Regions from separate parts of the Enterobacter sp. QK-SA4 genome, predicted to be linked through region 2. Evidence: predicted binding sites of a transcription regulator. Region 2 holds the regulator's gene; each other region holds the start of a gene.
What was found. Region 2 encodes PurR, which represses purine synthesis genes. Its sites were predicted from a motif close to CANGCAAACGTTTGCNTG; they were not measured.

Region 1: a site for PurR is predicted at 4,414-4,431, ahead of pyrD (quinone-dependent dihydroorotate dehydrogenase). Genes of this name have one in related genera too.
Region 3: a site for PurR is predicted at 2,271-2,288, ahead of galS (HTH-type transcriptional regulator GalS). Genes of this name have one in related genera too.

The regions. Positions count from the first base shown of each region.
Region 1 is NZ_JBXFXH010000007.1:3,109,681-3,116,157, forward strand. It holds gene rlmKL (bifunctional 23S rRNA (guanine(2069)-N(7))-methyltransferase RlmK/23S rRNA (guanine(2445)-N(2))-methyltransferase RlmL) at 1-1,396, opposite strand, end outside; gene AC1VYI_RS16660 (YcbX family protein) at 1,495-2,604, shown strand; gene zapC (cell division protein ZapC) at 2,601-3,143, opposite strand; gene pyrD (quinone-dependent dihydroorotate dehydrogenase) at 3,309-4,319, opposite strand; gene ssuE (NADPH-dependent FMN reductase) at 4,568-5,143, shown strand; gene AC1VYI_RS16680 (sulfonate ABC transporter substrate-binding protein) at 5,136-6,098, shown strand; gene ssuD (FMNH2-dependent alkanesulfonate monooxygenase) at 6,095-6,477, shown strand, end outside.
Region 2 is NZ_JBXFXH010000007.1:2,752,189-2,758,665, reverse strand. It holds gene AC1VYI_RS14790 (riboflavin synthase) at 1-34, shown strand, start outside; gene cfa (cyclopropane fatty acyl phospholipid synthase) at 66-1,214, opposite strand; gene punC (purine nucleoside transporter PunC) at 1,513-2,712, opposite strand; gene punR (DNA-binding transcriptional activator PunR) at 2,827-3,738, shown strand; gene purR (HTH-type transcriptional repressor PurR) at 3,757-4,782, opposite strand; gene cydH (cytochrome bd-I oxidase subunit CydH) at 5,080-5,169, shown strand; gene AC1VYI_RS14760 (MFS transporter) at 5,333-6,477, shown strand, end outside.
Region 3 is NZ_JBXFXH010000007.1:1,559,694-1,566,170, forward strand. It holds gene AC1VYI_RS09015 (YbfB/YjiJ family MFS transporter) at 1-293, shown strand, start outside; gene folE (GTP cyclohydrolase I FolE) at 396-1,064, shown strand; gene yeiB (DUF418 domain-containing protein YeiB) at 1,084-2,241, shown strand; gene galS (HTH-type transcriptional regulator GalS) at 2,397-3,419, shown strand; gene mglB (galactose/glucose ABC transporter substrate-binding protein MglB) at 3,713-4,711, shown strand; gene mglA (galactose/methyl galactoside ABC transporter ATP-binding protein MglA) at 4,791-6,311, shown strand; gene mglC (galactose/methyl galactoside ABC transporter permease MglC) at 6,327-6,477, shown strand, end outside.

The DNA of each region.
Region 1 (6,477 bases), 360 kb from region 2:
TGGCCGCAATCACATCCAGCATGCGCTGACGCGCTTTTTGCGCATCAATGGTTTTCGGTGGAGCATATTCCTGAATCACCACCCAGTCCGCGTAGCGGTCAACCGCCACGTTGTACTCCGGCAGATCGGCGTCGTACAGGCGATAGCATTCAATGCCCTCCTGCTTCGCCCACTTCTCAAATTTCTTCAGGTTCTTGCGCAGGCGGTTGGCGTAATCTTCCGCCACGCCGGATGGCTTACTGTCCGCCGCTTTCTCCGCCAGATGGTAGTTTTTTTGCACGCAGTCCAGCGGGCCGTTTTTCGCTTTAAACTGGCGATCGGCACGCAGCTGCAGGCAGCTCAGCAGCTCCGGCGAGGCGCTAAACAGCGACAGGTTCCAGCCGCCGAAGTAGTCCTTCATATTGCGCCCCAGCAGGCTGTGCAGGGCAATCAGCGCCGGTTCGCTGTCCAGACGCTCGCCGTAAGGCGGGTTGCTGATCACGGTACCGTACGGGCCTTTTGGCAGCGGGTTGGTCAGATTCGCCACGTCTTTCACCTCAAAGGTGACCAGCTCGCCGATACCGGCACGACGGGCGTTGCTGCGCGCGCGTTCGATTACCCGCGGGTCGCTGTCCGAACCGTAGAAGTGGGAGGTGTACTCCGCCAGACCTTTACGCGCGCGGGTCTGCGCGTCGTCTTTGACCTCTTTCCAGAGCGCTTCGTCGTGCTGCGCCCAGCCTTTAAAGCCCCAGTGACCGCGATGCAGGCCCGGCGCGCGGTCGGTTGCCAGCATGGCCGCTTCAATCAGCAACGTACCGGAACCACACATCGGATCGAGCAGCGGCGTGCCCGGCTGCCAGCCGGAGCGCATTACAATGGCGGCGGCCAGCGTTTCTTTAATTGGCGCCATACCGGTACGATCGCGGTAGCCGCGCAGGTGCAGGCCTGCGCCGCTCAGATCGAGAGAAATACTCGCCGTGTCACCGTTGAGCCAGACGTTAATACGCAGATCCGGATTTTCGCGATCGACGTTTGGACGTTCCTTATTTTTACGCGTGAAGCAGTCCACAATGGCGTCTTTTACGCGCAGGGCACCGTACTGGCTGTTGCGGATCTCGTCGTTCACGCCGTTGAAATGCACCGCAAAGGTGGCATTGGGCGTGAAGATCTCTGTCCAGTCGATCATCTGTACGCCGGTATAGAGGTCCAGGTCGCTATAGACCTTGCACTCCTTCATCGGCAGCATGATGCGCGACGCCAGACGGCTCCACATCAGGCTCTGGTAAATAAGCCGCGTGTCGCCCTCAAAATGGACACCACCCTGAACCACCTGGCACTCTTGCGCGCCCAGGCTTTCCAGTTCAGTTTTTAACAGCTCTTCCAGCCCACGGGCCGTACTGGCAAACAGAGAATTCATATCGTCACTTTTACTCTTAGAAAATTGTCGCGCATTATAGCTAATATGGCGTGTATGTCATAAAGTTGAAGGCTTATTTTCATTTGTGGGAGTGTGCAGTGGCGACGTTATGCAGGCTTTTTATTCATCCGGTGAAATCCATGCGCGGCATCGGCGTCTCTCACGCGCTGGCCGACATGAGCGGATTCGCCTTCGATCGTATTTTTATGGTCACCGAGCCTGACGGCACGTTCATTACCGCACGCCAGTTCCCGCAGATGGTTCGCTTTACCCCTTCCCCGCTTCATGACGGTTTACACCTTACCGCGCCGGACGGTTCCAGCGCGGTAATTCGCTTTGCTGATTTTGCGCCTGTCGATGCGCCAACGGAAGTGTGGGGCAATCATTTTACCGCGCGCATCGCCCCGGATGAGATTAACCGCTGGCTGAGCGGTTTCTTCTCTCGTGACGTGCAGCTGCGCTGGGTAGGTCCTGAACTGACGCGTCGCGTGAAGCGCCATGACGCAGTTCCCCTCTCCTTCGCCGATGGTTTCCCGTTCCTGCTGACTAACGAAGCCTCGCTGCGTGATTTACAAAGCCGCTGCAAGGCTAGCGTTCAGATGGAACAGTTCCGTCCGAACCTGGTGGTCACGGGCGCCGACGCCTGGGAAGAAGACACCTGGAAAGTGATCCGCATCGGTAGCGTCATCTTTGATGTCGTAAAACCCTGCAGCCGCTGCATTTTCACCACGGTGAGCCCTGAGAAAGGTCAGAAACACCCTTCCGGCGAACCGCTGAAGACGCTGCAGTCGTTCCGCACCGCGCAGGACAACGGCGATGTGGATTTCGGCCAGAACCTGATCCCGCGCTCCAGCGGCGCAATCCGCGTCGGTGATGAGGTAGAAATTCTTGCCCGAGGGCCTGCAAAAGCGTACGGCTCAGGTCAGGAAGAAGAAATGGTCGACGTTGTGACGAATGTCGCCTCTGCGGTAGATATTCACTGGCAGGGCAACGTCATCCGTGGCAACAACCAGCAGGTATTACTGGAGCAACTGGAGCAGGCAGGTATTCGCGTACCCTATTCCTGTCGCGCAGGCATTTGCGGATGCTGCCGCATCAGGCTGGTGGATGGAGAGGTCAGTGCGCTGAAAAAATCGGCAATTGGAAATGACGGCACAATTCTGTGCTGTAGCTGCATACCGAAAACGTCCGTACAGCTGGAAGCTTAAACCGCCTGTTCAAGGCTGAAGGAATCTACCCGCAGCTGCGGCTTCAGCCTGTCGTTCATCACTTTAATGGCATCGCCAAGCTGCATCGTCCGCCCGGCAATGGTTACGCCGGGCTGTGCCAGCAGGCAGAGCGCAGCATTTTCGCCTGGCTCAACCACCAGCAGGCTCACCTCTTCTGCGGTATCGCTCAGATTGACGCTGGCCGCGTCACCCGTTGCCGGGGTCCAGCTCATACCATGCGCAAGAAAATGCCAGCTTTTTGGCATTTGCGGTTTCAGGAAGCGGATAGCCACCAGCGCATTTAATACCAGCTCGGCACGCTGCTCTTTAGATAGCACCAGATCCCGGCATTTTTCTTCAAAGGAGAAATAAAGCGCCGCATCGTCAACGCAAAAGCCCGACGGGGAAAATGCATCCGGGGTTAACATTCGGCGGGCAAAACGAGAACGAAACAACATGCCATTGGCTAAATCGAGCATCATTCGGTCATGCTCGTCGCAAAAATACCAGCGCCAGTTATCGTCAGGTTTAATTCGCATGTGTCTCTCCCGTCCCCAAACGTCCTGTACTAAAAATGTCCTGTTTGCCGCCTCGTTTATAACACCATTAATAAAAGACTATAATGACTAAATAAGCAACAGTGACGGAATATAAAACAACCAGGGCTGGAAATAAAGCCCTGGTTGTCTGATTAAGAGAAAAGATTAGATATGAGTAACGATTTCTTTAATCAGCGGCGGTCCTTTAAAAATAAAGCCGGAATAGATTTGCACCAGTGACGCACCTGCCGCCATCTTCTCGCGCGCAGCAATCACTGAGTCAATGCCGCCGACGCCAATAATCGGCAGACGTCCTTTTAATTCCGCAGACAGGGCGCGAATAATTTCGGTGCTTTTTAATTGCACCGGACGTCCACTTAACCCACCCGCTTCGTCACAGTTTTTCATTCCCTGCACGAGGGAACGATCGAGAGTGGTATTGGTCGCAATAACACCATCAATATTATGGCGAACCAAACTGTCGGCAACCTGGATCAATTCTTCAGGAGAAAGATCCGGGGCGATCTTAACCGCGACCGGAACATATTTATGGTGGATCGTCTGGAGTTCATTTTGTTTATTTTTAATGGCACTCAGAAGATCGTCCAGCGCTTCGCCATATTGTAAGGAACGCAGACCCGGAGTATTGGGTGAAGAAATATTCACCGCGATATAACCGGCATAGGCGTAGACTTTTTCCATACAAATCAGATAGTCATCTTTACCCTGCTCAACCGGCGTGTCTTTATTTTTGCCGATATTGATGCCTAATATCCCGTCAAAATGGGCTTTTTTTACGTTCTCAACCAGGTGATCAACACCGAGGTTATTAAAGCCCATGCGGTTGATCAGCCCTTCGGCTTCAACCAGGCGGAACAGACGCGGCTTGTCATTTCCCGGCTGCGGGCGCGGCGTGACGGTGCCGATTTCAATGGAGCCAAAGCCCATCGCGCCCAGGGCATCAATGCACTCGCCATTTTTGTCCAGACCGGCCGCCAGACCCAGCGGATTTTTAAAGGTCAGACCCATGCACTGCACAGGTTTTTCCGGCACATTCTGACGCACCAGAGCGGCCAGCGGCGTTCCGGTAATACGACGTAATTGCTGGAATGTAAATTCATGAGCGCGCTCAGGGTCGAGCTGGAAAAGGGCTTTACGAACGAAGGGGTAGTACATGAACTCTCCTGGATTCCCGGTGTGCAAACCGGGAGGGGATTATGGGCGATCCACGCGCGAAAGGGAATTGACCTGCGGCAAAAAATCAGCGCAAAACGCAATCGTTTACCTTCCCGTCTATTTCTTATGCACTTTTTCGCATTTTAATTGCAGATAAATCATTTAGTGGAATAACCGCGCGGTGTCACACTCCTGAAAATTGTTATGAATGTTAGATAAAAGCAAACAATTGGTTATAAGGAGGAAGTATGCGCGTCATTACCCTGGCTGGAAGTCCACGATTCCCTTCGCGCTCCAGCGCCCTGCTGGAATATGCCCGCGAAAAACTCAATGCCCTGGATGTGGAAGTGTGCCACTGGAACCTGCATAACTTCGAACCTGAAGATCTGCTCTATGCCCGTTTCGACAGCCCTGCGCTTAAAACGCTGATCGAGCAGCTTAACGGCGCTGACGGCTTAATTGTGGCAACGCCTATTTATAAAGCCTCCTTTTCCGGGGCGCTGAAAACCCTGCTCGATCTGCTTCCGGAGCGCGCGCTGGACGGCAAAGTCGTGCTGCCGCTGGCAACGGGCGGTACGGTTGCCCATTTATTGGCCGTGGATTATGCCCTGAAGCCGGTGCTGAACGCGCTGAAAGCGCAGGAGATCCTCCACGGCGTTTTCGCAGATGACTCCCAGGTTATCGATTATCAACATAAACCTCATTTTACGCCCAACCTGCAAACCCGCCTCGATAACGCTCTGGAAACCTTCTGGCACGCTCTGCACCGCAGGGATATCCAGGCCCCGGCGTTTGGTCAGCCTCAAGGAGTCGCACATGTTTAAAACGTTAACCCGCATCGGCCTGGCAGGTCTGATGGCGCTTACCTCGCTGGCCCATGCCGCAGAAGCGGCTCCGGAAAGTTTGCGCATTGGCTATCAGAAAGGCAGCGTCAGCATGGTGCTGGCGAAAAGCCACCAGCTGCTGGAAAAACGCTTCCCGAACACCAAATTCTCCTGGGTGGAGTTCCCTGCTGGCCCGCAGATGCTGGAGGCCCTGAACGTCGGCAGTATCGATCTCGGCAGCACGGGCGATATTCCGCCGATATTTGCCCAGGCGGCGGGAGCGGACCTCGTCTATGTTGGCGTTGAGCCACCCAAACCGAAGGCCGAAGTGATTCTGGTGCCTGAAAACAGCGACATTAAAAGCGTCGCCGACCTCAAAGGGCATAAAGTGGCTTTCCAGAAAGGTTCCAGCTCACACAACCTGCTGTTGCGTGCCCTGCAGGAAGCCGGGCTGAAGTTCACTGACATTCAGCCTGTTTACCTGACGCCTGCCGACGCCCGCGCCGCGTTCCAGCAGAAGGACGTTGATGCCTGGGCCATCTGGGATCCGTACTACTCCGCCGCATTGCTGCAGGGCGGCGTTCGCGTGCTGAAAGACGGTACCACGCTGAAGCAGACCGGTTCGTTCTATCTGGCCGCGCGTCCTTACGCGGAAAAGAACGGCGCATTTATTCAGGGCGTACTGGATACCTTTACCCAGGCCGATGCGCTGACCCAGACCCAGCGCCAGGAGAGCATTGCCCTGCTGGCGAAAACCATGGGCTTACCTGAGCCGGTGATCGCGAGCTATCTCAACCACCGTCCGCCGACCACCATCACGCCCGTGGACGCGCACGTCGCCGCGCTTCAGCAACAAACGGCTGACCTGTTCTATCAAAACCGCCTGGTGCCAAAACAGGTGACTATTCGCGAACGCATCTGGCAGCCCGCAGGCAAAGAAGGAGCTAAATCATGAGTCTGAATCTTTTCTGGTTTTTACCCACCCACGGTGATGGACACTATCTTGGTACAGAAGAGGGCTCGCGCCCGGTTGATCACGGCTACCTGCAGCAGATTGCGCAGGCGGCGGACCGAATCGGTTTCACCGGGGTGCTGATCCCGACCGGACGTTCATGTGAAGATGCCTGGCTGGTGGCCGCATCGATGATCCCGGTCACCCAGCGTCTGAAGTTCCTGGTTGCCTTACGCCCGAGCGTAGTCTCCCCTACCGTGGCGGCGCGTCAGGCGGCAACGCTGGACAGGCTGTCCAACGGTCGCGCCCTGTTTAACCTGGTGACGGGCAGCGATCCGCAGGAGCTGGCGGGCGATGGGGTGTTCCTCGACCATACCGAGCG
Region 2 (6,477 bases):
GGCAATAATAAAGACCGCCGCAGAAGAAGAATAAAAAATAACCCCGGGCATCCGGGGTTATTTTTTTAGCGTGCGACACGTAGTCCGTGTTCAATCCCACGGCTGAAAACCACCTGCCAGAGCTGAATATCCCGTGCGCGAAACGCCCCCGCGCAGGCATTCAGATAATAGCTAAACATCCGCCTGAATCGTTCAGAATAGTTGTCCGCAATCTCAGGCCAGGTCTCCTGAAAACGCGCATGCCATGCCATCAACGTGGTGTCGTAATCCGCGCCAAAGTTATGCCAGTCTTCCATCACGAAATGGGGTTCACTGGCGTTGGCAATCTGGCGGACGGAAGGCAAACAGCCATTCGGAAAGATGTATTTGTTGATCCACGGGTCGACGTTATTGTCGGTTCGCTTAGAGCCGATGGTGTGCAGCAGGAAGATGCCGTCCGGTTTCAGATTCCGATCCACCACCTCAAAATAGGTAGCGTAGTTTTTCGGCCCCACGTGCTCGAACATGCCGACGGAGACGATCCGGTCAAACTGCTCGTTCAGGTCACGGTAATCCTGCAGCCGGATATCCACGTCAAGACCCTCACAGCGCTCCCGCGCCATTTTTTGCTGTTCCGCTGAGATCGTCACGCCGACCACGCTGACGCCATAGTGTTTCGCCATAAAATACGCCAGCCCGCCCCAGCCGCAGCCGATATCCAGCACGCGCATGCCGGGCTGTAGCTGCAGCTTTTCGCTGATCAGACGCAGCTTGGCCTGCTGGGCCTCTTCAAGCGTCGACGCGTCTTTCCAGTAGGCGCAGGAGTATTGCATGAAAGGGTCCAGCATACGGCTGAACAGGTCGTTGCCAAGATCGTAGTGTTCTTTGCCAACGATCCACGCGCGCTTTTTACTTTGCAGATTAAACAGTCGGGCAGAGGCGACACGCAAAGTGTCTTTCAGATTGCGAGGGAGTTGATTTTCAAGACCGGCACGCAGCGCGCTGGCGAAAAAGGTATCCAGACGTTCGCACTCCCACCAGCCGTCCATATAGCTTTCTCCCAGGCCTAACGATCCCTCTCGCAGCACGCGTTTAAAAAAGTCGGGATGTTTAACCTGAGGATCGGATGGCGATGATCCATTGATAGTGATGCCTGCTCGACCTAACAGTTCACTGACGATCCGGGACCAGTTGTCGTCCGGAACGCTGACTTCTTCTATACACGATGAACTCATAGCTTCTCCATCACCCTACTGTGATCAGAACCTTAAAACAGCGTAGACGCTTTTTTTGGTTTGTGAGAAATCTCACGGTAAATACCGCGAGGCTAATATCCGACGTAGAACAGAGGAAGGGAGATAACCCTTGCCGAAATGCCTTCCATGGTAAAACGGGAGCACTCCGGCTCCCGTTAACACTTAATATTTATCGTATTTAATCGAACCAAATTTAGTATAGGCCTCAAAATTTGGTGATTCAACAGAAAATTCTTAGCAACCTAATCACTGAAAATTAACATGATTTCTGGCGCAATCAGGCATGTGACGTTTCAACCTGTGCGCGGTTAGCCTGCACACGCTGCGCGGCTGCCTGCATGCGATAGCCCAACACCGCCAGCGCAACGGTCACCAGCATCACGCTGGTGGTGGTCAGGAGCGGCGTGGCAATCAGCGCCGAGACCACCAGGCTTGCCAGGAAGCACAGCCCCAGCTGCAGGGTGTTCTGCAGCGCGGCGGCGCGGCCTGTCGCCTGCGGGAAGGGACGCAGCGCCTGGGCTACAACGATAGGGTAAATCGCCCCGTTCGCGACGGCCATCACGCAGAATGGGATCAAAATTTCAGCCAGACCGGCACCGGGAATAAAGCCAACGGCCCAGGTCCCGATAACGCTCAGCGCATACAACACCAGCAGCCACGGCAGCATCTGCTGACCTTCCCATTTTTGCAGCGCCGCGCGACAGCCGTACCCGCCTACCAGGAACGCGATGGTCTGCGGAACATAGCTCAGGCCGATGGCTGCCGGGCTGTAGCCCATATCGTGCAGAATGAACGGCGAGCCGGTGAGCCACGCGAAGAAGCTTGCCGAGCAGGCGGCATAGATCAGGACATTCCCGCGATACGCTTTGGCGCTGAGCAGGGAAGTAAAGGTAATCGGCTTCGCCTCTTCATGCGCTTCTTTTTTATGCGCGGGCTTGAGGGCGAACGCTGGCAGCATCAGTACCAGAGTAATGGTAAACAGCGTGGCGAAAATGGCTTGCCAGTCGAAATGCGCGAGGATCCAGCTGCCCAGCAGGGGAGCGAGGGCAGGTGAGAGACCCACCAGCGGCATAATGGTGGCGAAAATACGGTTTGTGCGGTTAGCCGGGTAATAGTCGGTGACCAGCGCCTGCCAGGTCACGGCCGCGGCACAGACGCCCACGGCCTGAATAAACCGCAGCACCAGCAGCCAGGTGGCATCGCGTACCCATAACATTCCCAGGCAGCCCACCGCAAAAATGGCCAGGCCCAGCAACAGTACCGGTTTACGACCAAAGCGATCCGAGAGCGGTCCCCAGAGCAGCTGAGCGAAGGCAAAGCCGGCGAGGAATAAACTCAGGCTGGCGCTGATGGCGGCGGCAGGCGTTTGTAAATCTTCCTGCATGGCGGCAAACGCCGGCAGGTACATATCGGTGGCCAAAAAGCCCAGCACGCTCAAGCCGCCGAGCCAGACTAAAAAACCGTTCCTGGGTTGCATTATTTTATTCTCCTGAGGAGGCAGGTATACATTGGCGCTGAGTGTAGGGAGTGCAAAGCCGCTTGTGAAACGCTAATATTTGGCGGGTGCATTCAAAAATTTTGCAGGCAGAAAATGTGGTCAGATTATTCTCTTGAAGTGGTCGATGCTGTTGCGCGTAACGGCAGCTTTAGCGGTGCGGCGCAGGAGCTGCACCGCGTCCCTTCGGCCATCAGCTACACGGTGCGCCAGCTGGAGGAGTGGCTGGCGGTTCCGCTGTTTGAACGGCGGCATCGCGATGTGGAATTAACGCCCGCAGGCGCGTGGTTTTTGAAAGAAGGGCGTTCTGTTATCAAAAAAATGCAGATCACCCGCGAACAGTGTCAGCAGATCGCTAACGGCTGGCGGGGACATCTTTCCATCGCGGTGGATAACATTGTTAAACCCGAGCGCACCCGGCAGATGATCGTCGATTTCTACCGTCATTTTTCTGACGTCGAGCTGCGGGTCTCGCAGGAGGTGTTTAACGGCGTCTGGGATGCGCTGGCGGACGGCAGGGCAGAGATGGCGATTGGGGCCACGCAGGCGATCCCGGTCGGGGGACGTTACGCTTTTCGCGATATGGGAATGCTGAGCTGGAAATGCGTGGTGGCAAGCGATCATCCGCTGGCGGCGATGGAAGGGCCGCTGAGCGATGACACGCTGCGCAACTGGCCGTCGCTGGTGCTGGAGGATACGTCCCGTTCATTGCCCAAGCGTATCACCTGGCTTCTCGACAACCAGCGGCGGGTGGTGGCCCCTGACTGGGAATCGTCGGCGACGTGCCTCAGCGCCGGGCTGTGCGTCGCGATGGTGCCCGTTCATTTCGCGCGTCCGCGCATCGATACCGGAGAGTGGGTTGAGCTGACGCTGGAGAATCCGTTCCCGGATGCGGCCTGCTGCCTCACATGGCAGCAAAATGATGTCTCGCCTGCTATGGCCTGGCTGCTGGATTATCTGGGAGACAGCGAAACGCTGAACCGGGAATGGTTACGGGAGCCAGCGTAGCTGGCCCCCGTAAAGCGATTAACGACGGTAGTCGCGGAACGGACCATCCGCAACGGAACGGCGTTCGATAAGACGCGGGTGAACTTCAATGGACTGCGACTCTTCACGCTTGTTGACGATTCTGTCCATCAGCATGTTAAAGGCCGTTTCGCCCAGCGAGTCTTTTGGCTGGTGAATGGTGGTCAGCGCCGGGGTGAAGAAGCGCGCGTTACGCACGTTGTCATACCCGATCACGGAAATATCCTGCGGTACGCGCAGGCCTAGCTCGTCGGCAGCGCAGAGCGCGCCCATGGCCATGATGTCGCCCCCGCAGAAGACGGCGGTTGGACGGTGAGGCTGGGAGACGATCTGCTGCATCGCGCGGTAGCCGGATTCCGGCTCAAAGTCGCCCTGCACAATCCAGTTTTCCGGCACGTTGATCAACGCTTCTTCCATCGCTTTCATAAAACCGGCCAGACGGCCCGCGCCGGTGTTGCGCTCCAGCGGACCGGGGATCACGCCAATCTCGCGGTGACCGCGTTCGATCAAATAACGACCGGCCATATAGCCGCCTTCAAAGGCGTTATCGATAACGGAATCGGTGAAGTCTGCGCGCGCTTCGCCCCAGTCCATCACCACCATCGGAATATGGCGATACTCTTCCAGCATCGACAGCACGGACTCCGGATACTCGGAACACATCACCAGCAGGCCATCAACGCGCTTTTGCGCCATCATCGACAGGTAGGCACGCTGTTTTTCAATGCTGTTCCACGCGTTGCCCAGAATCAGGGTATAGCCTTTCTGGAAGCAGTTCTTTTCGACCGCTTCAATGATCTCGGCAAAATAGGCCGCTTCACTGCTGGTTGCCAGTAATCCAATGGACTTGGTGTGATTAACCTTGAGGCTGCGCGCAACCGCACTTGGCGAATAGTGCAGCTCTTTGATCGCTGCCCAGACGGCGTTGCGCGTCTCTTCCGCCACAAAGCGGGTTTTGTTAATTACATGTGATACGGTTGTAGTGGAAACGTTTGCGCGTTTTGCTACGTCTTTAATTGTTGCCATTAAATGTCACTCCAGACCATATCCTAAGCTCCTGAAAAACTTGAAGGTAAACGTTTGCCTTCTCTCACCCTTATCTCGCAATCTTGAATTGCGGCACGCCGGGAAAACGACACGGGACGTCAGGAGGGGGTCAATGGCCGGTACGCTAATAAATTTAGCGTGGAATTTTGTCCTATCTTGATGAAAAGGGGAAGAGGTAAAGTGGTTATCAGTATAAATCCAGGAAGATTTTTGACGTAATCTGTGCAAAAATGAGCAAGCTCACTTTTCGTGTGGGGATTAAAAGGAGAAAAATTGATGAGTTCCGATCTTAAGTTTTCGCTGTTCACCACCGTTGTTGTGCTGGCTCTGATTGTTGCGGCCGGTCTGACGGCTGCGCTGCACTGATTTACGCGGAGGGAGAGCCTTCTCCCTCCCGACTCCCCGGATTGTTACTTCTCTGGCAAAAATCTTTTGCCATTTTGTTAACTTCTCATTTTTTGTGATTGATGTCATGCTTTCCGCTTCTTTGTTCTGTGTCACCAAATGACACGGCATCCGGAGTTGACGCATGAAAATCAATTTTCCCCTGCTGGCCCTGGCGATTGGCGCTTTTGGGATTGGCACCACTGAATTCTCCCCGATGGGGTTACTGCCTGTTATTGCCCGGGGCGTAGATGTCTCTATCCCTGCGGCAGGGATGTTAATTAGCGCCTACGCTATCGGCGTGATGGTCGGTGCGCCGCTGACGACGCTTCTGCTTTCGCACCGCGCGCGCCGCAATGCGCTGATTTTCCTGATGGCGATTTTCACCCTGGGCAACGTGCTTTCGGCCATTTCGCCAGACTACACCACCCTGATGCTATCGCGTATTCTGACCAGCCTTAATCACGGCGCATTCTTCGGGCTGGGATCGGTCGTGGCAGCCAGCGTGGTGCCAAAACACAAGCAGGCGAGCGCCGTGGCGACCATGTTTATGGGGCTAACGATTGCCAACATCGGCGGGGTGCCTGCGGCAACCTGGCTGGGGGAAGCGATCGGCTGGCGTATGTCCTTCCTGGCGACGGCCGGGCTGGGCGTGATTGCGATGGTGGCGCTGTTCTTCTCCCTGCCGAAAGGCAGCGCCGGAGAACGTCCGGAAGTGCGTAAAGAGCTGGCTGTGCTGATGCGCCCGCAGGTGCTCTCCGCGCTGCTGACCACCGTGCTGGGGGCAGGGGCGATGTTTACCCTCTACACCTATATTTCACCTGTATTGCATGACATCACCCACGCAACGCCTCTCTTTGTGACCGCGATGCTGGTGCTGATTGGCGTGGGCTTCTCGATCGGCAACTATCTCGGCGGGAAATTTGCCGACCGTTCCGTGAGCGGGACGCTTAAGGGCTTCTTAACCCTGCTGATTGTCATCATGGTTGCCATTCCGTGGCTGGCGCGTAATGAGTTTGGGGCCGCGATTGCGATGGTCGTCTGGGGAGCCGCCACTTTCGCCGTGGTGCCGCCGCTGCAGATGCGCGTGATGCGTGTCGCGCACGAGGCGCCGGGACTTTCATCTTCCGTGAATATCGGTGCGTTTAACCTGGGTAATGCCCTGGGCGCCGCGGCCGGTGGGGCCGTGATTTCAGGTGGTCTGGGATACAGCTTTGTGCCTGTGATGGGGGCGATTATTGCCGCGCTCGGCCTGCTGCTGGTGATGATGTCGGGTCGTAAACAGCCTGA
Region 3 (6,477 bases), 1.2 Mb from region 2:
GGATTGGCGGTTTGCTGACGGGCGGGCTGCTGGTGGGCGGCGGTTTTTTGTGTGCCGTGCAGCTCTCTCTTTTATACGGCCGCGAGCTGGCGCCAAACCATACGCGCTATATGGCAGGCCTGCTCACCACCGGGTATGCGATTGGTCAATTGATTGGCCCGATGACCTCGGCGTTATCAACCTGGCTTACCCACCGGCTGGAGCCCGCGCTGGGGCTGGCGGGTGTTGCGCTGTTCGTCGGCGGAGCGCTGGTCTGGAATCGTCACGCTGAAAGGCAACAGCAATTGCAATAATTATCGTCGTGAATACTGGATTATGTGCGCCGCCTCACGCACAATGAGCGCATACTTTTGCCACAACGAGGGCAAAAGACGCCACACCTGCAGGAGAACAAAATGTCATCACTCAGTAAAGAAGCTGCCCTGGTCCACGAAGCCCTGGTTGCGCGCGGTCTTGAAACGCCACTGCGTCCGCCCGTACAGGATTTGGACAATGAAACCCGCAAGCGTCTGATTGCCGGTCATATGACCGAGATCATGGAGCTGCTGAATCTCGATCTGAGTGACGACAGTCTGATGGAGACGCCGCACCGCATCGCGAAAATGTACGTCGACGAAATTTTCTCCGGGCTGGATTACGCCAACTTCCCGAAAATCACCGTCATTGAAAACAAGATGAAAGTGGACGAGATGGTGACGGTACGCGATATCACGCTGACCAGCACCTGCGAACACCACTTCGTGACCATCGACGGTAAAGCGACCGTGGCGTATATCCCAAAAGATACGGTGATTGGCCTGTCGAAGATCAACCGCATCGTGCAGTTCTTTGCCCAGCGTCCGCAGGTGCAGGAGCGTCTGACGCAGCAGATCCTGACCGCGCTGCAAACGCTGCTGGGCACCAATAACGTGGCCGTTTCTATCGATGCGGTTCACTACTGCGTGAAGGCGCGCGGCGTGCGTGATGCGACCAGTGCAACGACCACGACGTCGCTGGGCGGCCTGTTTAAATCTAGCCAGAATACCCGCCAGGAGTTCCTGCGCGCCGTACGTCACCACAACTAAGTCTTACAGGGCAGGAACCATGGAGCGAAACGTCACGCTCGATTTTGTTCGCGGCGTCGCCATTCTCGGTATCCTGCTGCTTAATATCAGCGCCTTCGGCCTGCCGAAGGCGGCTTACCTCAATCCTGCCTGGTATGGCGACATCACGCGCAGCGATGCCTGGACCTGGGCTGTCCTCGATCTCTTCGCGCAGGTTAAATTCCTCACGCTGTTTGCCCTGCTGTTTGGTGCAGGTCTGCAACTCCTCCTCAAACGCGGTACGCGCTGGATCCAGTCGCGCCTGACTCTGCTGGTTCTCCTCGGTTTTATCCACGGCCTGTTCTTTTGGGACGGCGATATTCTTCTCGCGTATGGGTTAGTCGGGCTCATCTGCTGGCGTCTGATTCGCGATGCGCACAGCGTAAAAAGCCTGTTTAACACCGGCGTGATGCTCTACGTCATGGGGCTTGGGGTCCTGCTGCTGCTGGGGACGATCTCCGGCGAAGCGACGAACCGTTCCTGGATCCCGGATGCCGCTAACCTGCAGTACGAACAGTACTGGAAGCTGAAGGGCGGTACGGAAGCGATAAGCAACCGCGCGGATATGCTGGGGGATAACCTCCTTGCGCTGGGGGCGCAATACGGCTGGCAGCTGGCGGGCATGATGCTGATGGGCGCGTCACTGATGCGCACCGGCTGGCTGAAAGGGGAGTTCAGCCTGCGTCACTATCGGCGAACGGGTGTCGGGCTGGTGCTGATCGGCGTGCTGATTAACCTCCCGGCGATAATCACGCAGTGGCACATCCACTGGGATTACCGCTGGTGCGCGTTCCTGCTCCAGGTGCCGCGCGAACTGAGCGCGCCGTTCCAGACCATCGGCTACGCGGCGCTGATCTATGGCTTCTGGCCAACGCTTTCCCGCCTGTGGATCGTCAGCGCTATTGCCTGCGTGGGCCGCATGGCGTTGAGCAATTACCTCCTGCAAACGCTTCTCTGCACCACGCTTTTCTATCGATTTGGCCTGTTTATGAAATTCGACCGCCTCACGCTGCTGGCGTTTGTTATTCCGGTCTGGGTGATTAACCTGGCGTTTTCTGTTCTCTGGCTACGCTATTTCCGCCAGGGACCGCTGGAGTGGGTGTGGCGTCAGTTAACCGCACATGCTTCAGGGGTATCATTGAGGAACACATCCAGATAACGATCTGGATCACAATCATTAACAAAACGGATGTAAGCGTTTTCATGAGTGTGAGCTTCTTCACGTAGTCCCCTCTCTCTCGCTGCCAAAATAGCCACCTTGCTAAACACAGGGGGTGTCTGTGAGTTGCTGCAATCCTTTGAAGGATGGTGAATATGATCACCATTCGTGACGTCGCCCGTCAGGCGGGCGTTTCTGTGGCTACCGTCTCACGCGTGCTGAACAATAGCGCGCTGGTCAGCCCTGAAACCCGTGAAATCGTAATGAAAGCCGTGACCCAGCTCGGGTACCGGCCAAATGCCAATGCCCAGGCGCTTGCGACGCAGGTCAGCGACACCATCGGCGTGGTGGTGATGGACGTCTCGGATGCCTTTTTCGGCGCGCTGGTCAAAGCGGTCGACGTGGTGGCCCAGCAGCATCAGAAATATGTCCTGATCGGCAATAGCTATCATGAGGCGGAAAAGGAGCGACATGCCATTGAAGTGCTGATCCGCCAGCGCTGTAACGCCTTGATTGTCCACTCAAAAGCTTTGAGCGATGAAGAGCTAACCGGCTTTATGGATCAGATCCCGGGCATGGTGCTGATCAACCGCATCGTCCCCGGCTATGCCCACCGCTGCGTCGGGCTGGATAACGTCAGCGGCGCCATGATGGCGACGAAAATGCTCATCAACAACGGGCATCAGCGGATCGGTTATCTGGCCTCCAGCCATCATATTGAAGATGACGACCTGCGGCGCGAGGGGTGGCAAAACGCCCTGAAAGAGCACGGCATTACGCCGTCAGAAAGCTGGACGGGCACCGGTACGCCGGACATGCAGGGCGGCGAGGCGGCAATGGTGGAGCTGCTGGGCCGCAATCTGCAGCTTACTGCGGTGTTTGCCTATAACGACAGCATGGCGGCAGGCGCCCTGGCGGCGCTGAAAGATAACGGCATTGCGGTGCCACAGCATTTATCACTCATTGGTTTTGATGATATTCCGATTGCCCGTTACACCGACCCGCAGCTGACAACGGTGCGTTACCCCATTGCCTCTATGGCGAAACTGGCGACTGAGCTGGCGTTACAGGGGGCGGCAGGGCTGCTGGATCCGGGCGCAACGCACTGTTTCATGCCGACTTTAGTGCGTCGGCACTCCGTCGCGGCCCGGCAAATTGTGGTTCCGATCACTAACTGATTACATCAGGTGATGTAACCGTTTTCAATCTGTGAGTAAATTCACAGTATCTTAACAAGGCGCTGACTATGATGTCAGCGTTTTAGGGGCTGAAACGCTATGTAACGGTGATTATTCACTTTCACTATAGCCAATGTGCCGCAAACAACGAATAAAACGCATTTCTGGAGCGTTACCGAACACGGAAGATAGAAATTTTATAAGTGAACTTCGGCTGTCAGTAACGTTTTATTAACACCTGCCCGCCGATCGTTATTCACAAGAACTACCCTGCATAAAAAACCGGAGATACCATGAATAAGAAGGTGTTGACCCTGTCTGCCGTAATGGCAAGCATGCTTTTTGGTGCAGCAGCGCACGCTGCGGATACCCGTATTGGTGTGACCATCTATAAATACGACGACAACTTCATGTCTGTTGTACGTAAAGCGATTGAGAAAGATGCGAAAGCAGCGCCAGACGTTCAGCTGCTGATGAACGACTCCCAGAACGACCAGTCCAAACAGAACGACCAGATCGACGTTCTGCTGGCGAAAGGCGTGAAAGCCCTGGCCATCAACCTGGTTGACCCGGCTGCAGCAGGCACGGTTATTGAAAAAGCGCGCGGCCAGAACGTGCCAATCGTCTTCTTCAACAAAGAACCTTCCCGTAAGGCGCTGGATAGCTACGACAAAGCGTATTACGTCGGTACCGACTCCAAAGAGTCCGGTATTATTCAGGGCGATCTGATCGCGAAACACTGGGCGGCGAACCCGAACTGGGACCTGAACAAAGACGGTCAGATTCAGTTCGTGCTGCTGAAAGGCGAACCAGGCCACCCGGATGCTGAAGCCCGTACCACTTACGTTATCAAAGAGCTGAACGACAAGGGTTTGAAAACCCAGCAGCTGGCGTTAGATACCGCGATGTGGGATACCGCTCAGGCGAAAGATAAGATGGACGCGTGGCTGTCCGGCCCTAACGCGAACAAAATCGAAGTGGTTATCGCCAACAACGATGCGATGGCAATGGGTGCGGTAGAAGCGCTGAAAGCACACAACAAATCCTCCATCCCGGTATTCGGCGTAGATGCACTGCCAGAAGCGCTGGCGCTGGTTAAATCCGGTGCGATGGCCGGTACCGTTCTGAACGATGCCAACAACCAGGCGAAAGCGACCTTCGATCTGGCGAAAAACCTGGCCGATGGCAAAGGCGCGGCTGATGGCACCAGCTGGAAAATTGAAAACAAAATCGTTCGCGTACCTTACGTGGGCGTAGACCAGTCCAACCTGGCTGAGTTTATCGGTAAATAAGTTAGCGGTACTGTCTCCACTGGGCGCAATTCGTTGCGCCCTTTTATAACGCGATATGCGAGGCCAACAAGGTATAATTATGGTCAGCACAAATACTCAGTCATCCGGTGAATACCTGTTGGAAATGAGCGGTATCAACAAGTCATTTCCCGGCGTTAAGGCACTCGATAATGTTAATTTAAAAGTTCGTCCTCACTCTATTCATGCCCTGATGGGGGAGAACGGTGCGGGTAAATCAACATTATTAAAATGTCTTTTTGGGATCTATCAAAAAGATTCTGGCAGCATTCTTTTTCAGGGGAAAGAGATCGATTTCCATTCAGCGAAAGAAGCACTGGAAAACGGTATCTCGATGGTTCACCAGGAATTAAACCTGGTGCTGCAGCGTTCAGTCATGGATAACATGTGGTTGGGGCGTTATCCAACCAAGGGTGTCTTTGTCGATCAGGACAAAATGTATCGCGACACCAAAGCGATTTTTGACGAGCTGGATATTGATATCGATCCGCGCGCCCGCGTGGGAACATTATCCGTCTCCCAGATGCAGATGATCGAAATCGCCAAAGCGTTTTCCTATGATGCGAAAATCGTCATCATGGACGAACCGACATCGTCATTAACGGAAAAAGAGGTTAATCACCTTTTTACCATTATTCGTAAGCTAAAAGATCGCGGCTGCGGCATTGTGTATATCTCCCACAAAATGGAAGAGATCTTCCAGCTGTGCGATGAGATTACCATCCTGCGCGACGGTCAGTGGATTGCCACGCAGCCGCTGGAAGGGCTGGACATGGACAAGATCATCGCCATGATGGTCGGCCGTTCCCTGAACCAGCGCTTCCCGGACAAAGAAAACAAGCCGGGCGAAGTGATCCTGGAAGTGCGTAATCTGACCTCGTTACGTCAGCCGTCTATTCGCGATGTCTCCTTCGACCTGCATAAGGGCGAAATCCTGGGGATTGCTGGTCTGGTCGGGGCAAAACGTACCGACATCGTGGAAACCCTGTTCGGTATCCGTGAAAAAGCCGAAGGCACTATTACGCTGCACGGTAAGAAAATTAACAACCACAACGCCAACGAAGCCATTAATAATGGTTTTGCGCTGGTGACGGAAGAGCGTCGTTCGACCGGTATTTATGCCTATCTGGATATTAACTTTAACTCGTTAATTTCTAACATTCGCAATTACAAAAACAAAGTCGGACTGCTGGATAACTCCCGCATGAAGAGCGATACCCAATGGGTTATTGACTCCATGCGCGTGAAAACGCCAGGGCACCGCACCCAAATTGGTTCGCTGTCAGGCGGTAACCAGCAGAAAGTCATTATCGGACGTTGGTTATTAACCCAGCCAGAAATTCTGATGCTGGATGAACCGACCCGCGGTATTGACGTCGGCGCGAAGTTTGAAATTTATCAGCTGATTGCCGAGCTGGCGAAAAAGAATAAAGGGATCATTATTATTTCTTCCGAAATGCCGGAATTGTTAGGGATCACGGATCGTATTCTGGTTATGAGCAATGGTCTCGTTGCCGGTATTGTTGACACCAAAACGACAACGCAAAACGAAATTTTGCGTCTTGCGTCTTTGCACCTTTAAGATCAGGGGCTCCTCATGAGTGCGTTAAATAAAAAAAGTTTTCTCACTTACCTGAAAGAAGGCGGTATTTACGTTGTTCTTTTAGTACTGCTGGCTATCATCATTTTCCAGGACCCTACGTTCTTAAGCCTGCTGAACCTGAGTAACATTCTGACCCAGTCCTCCG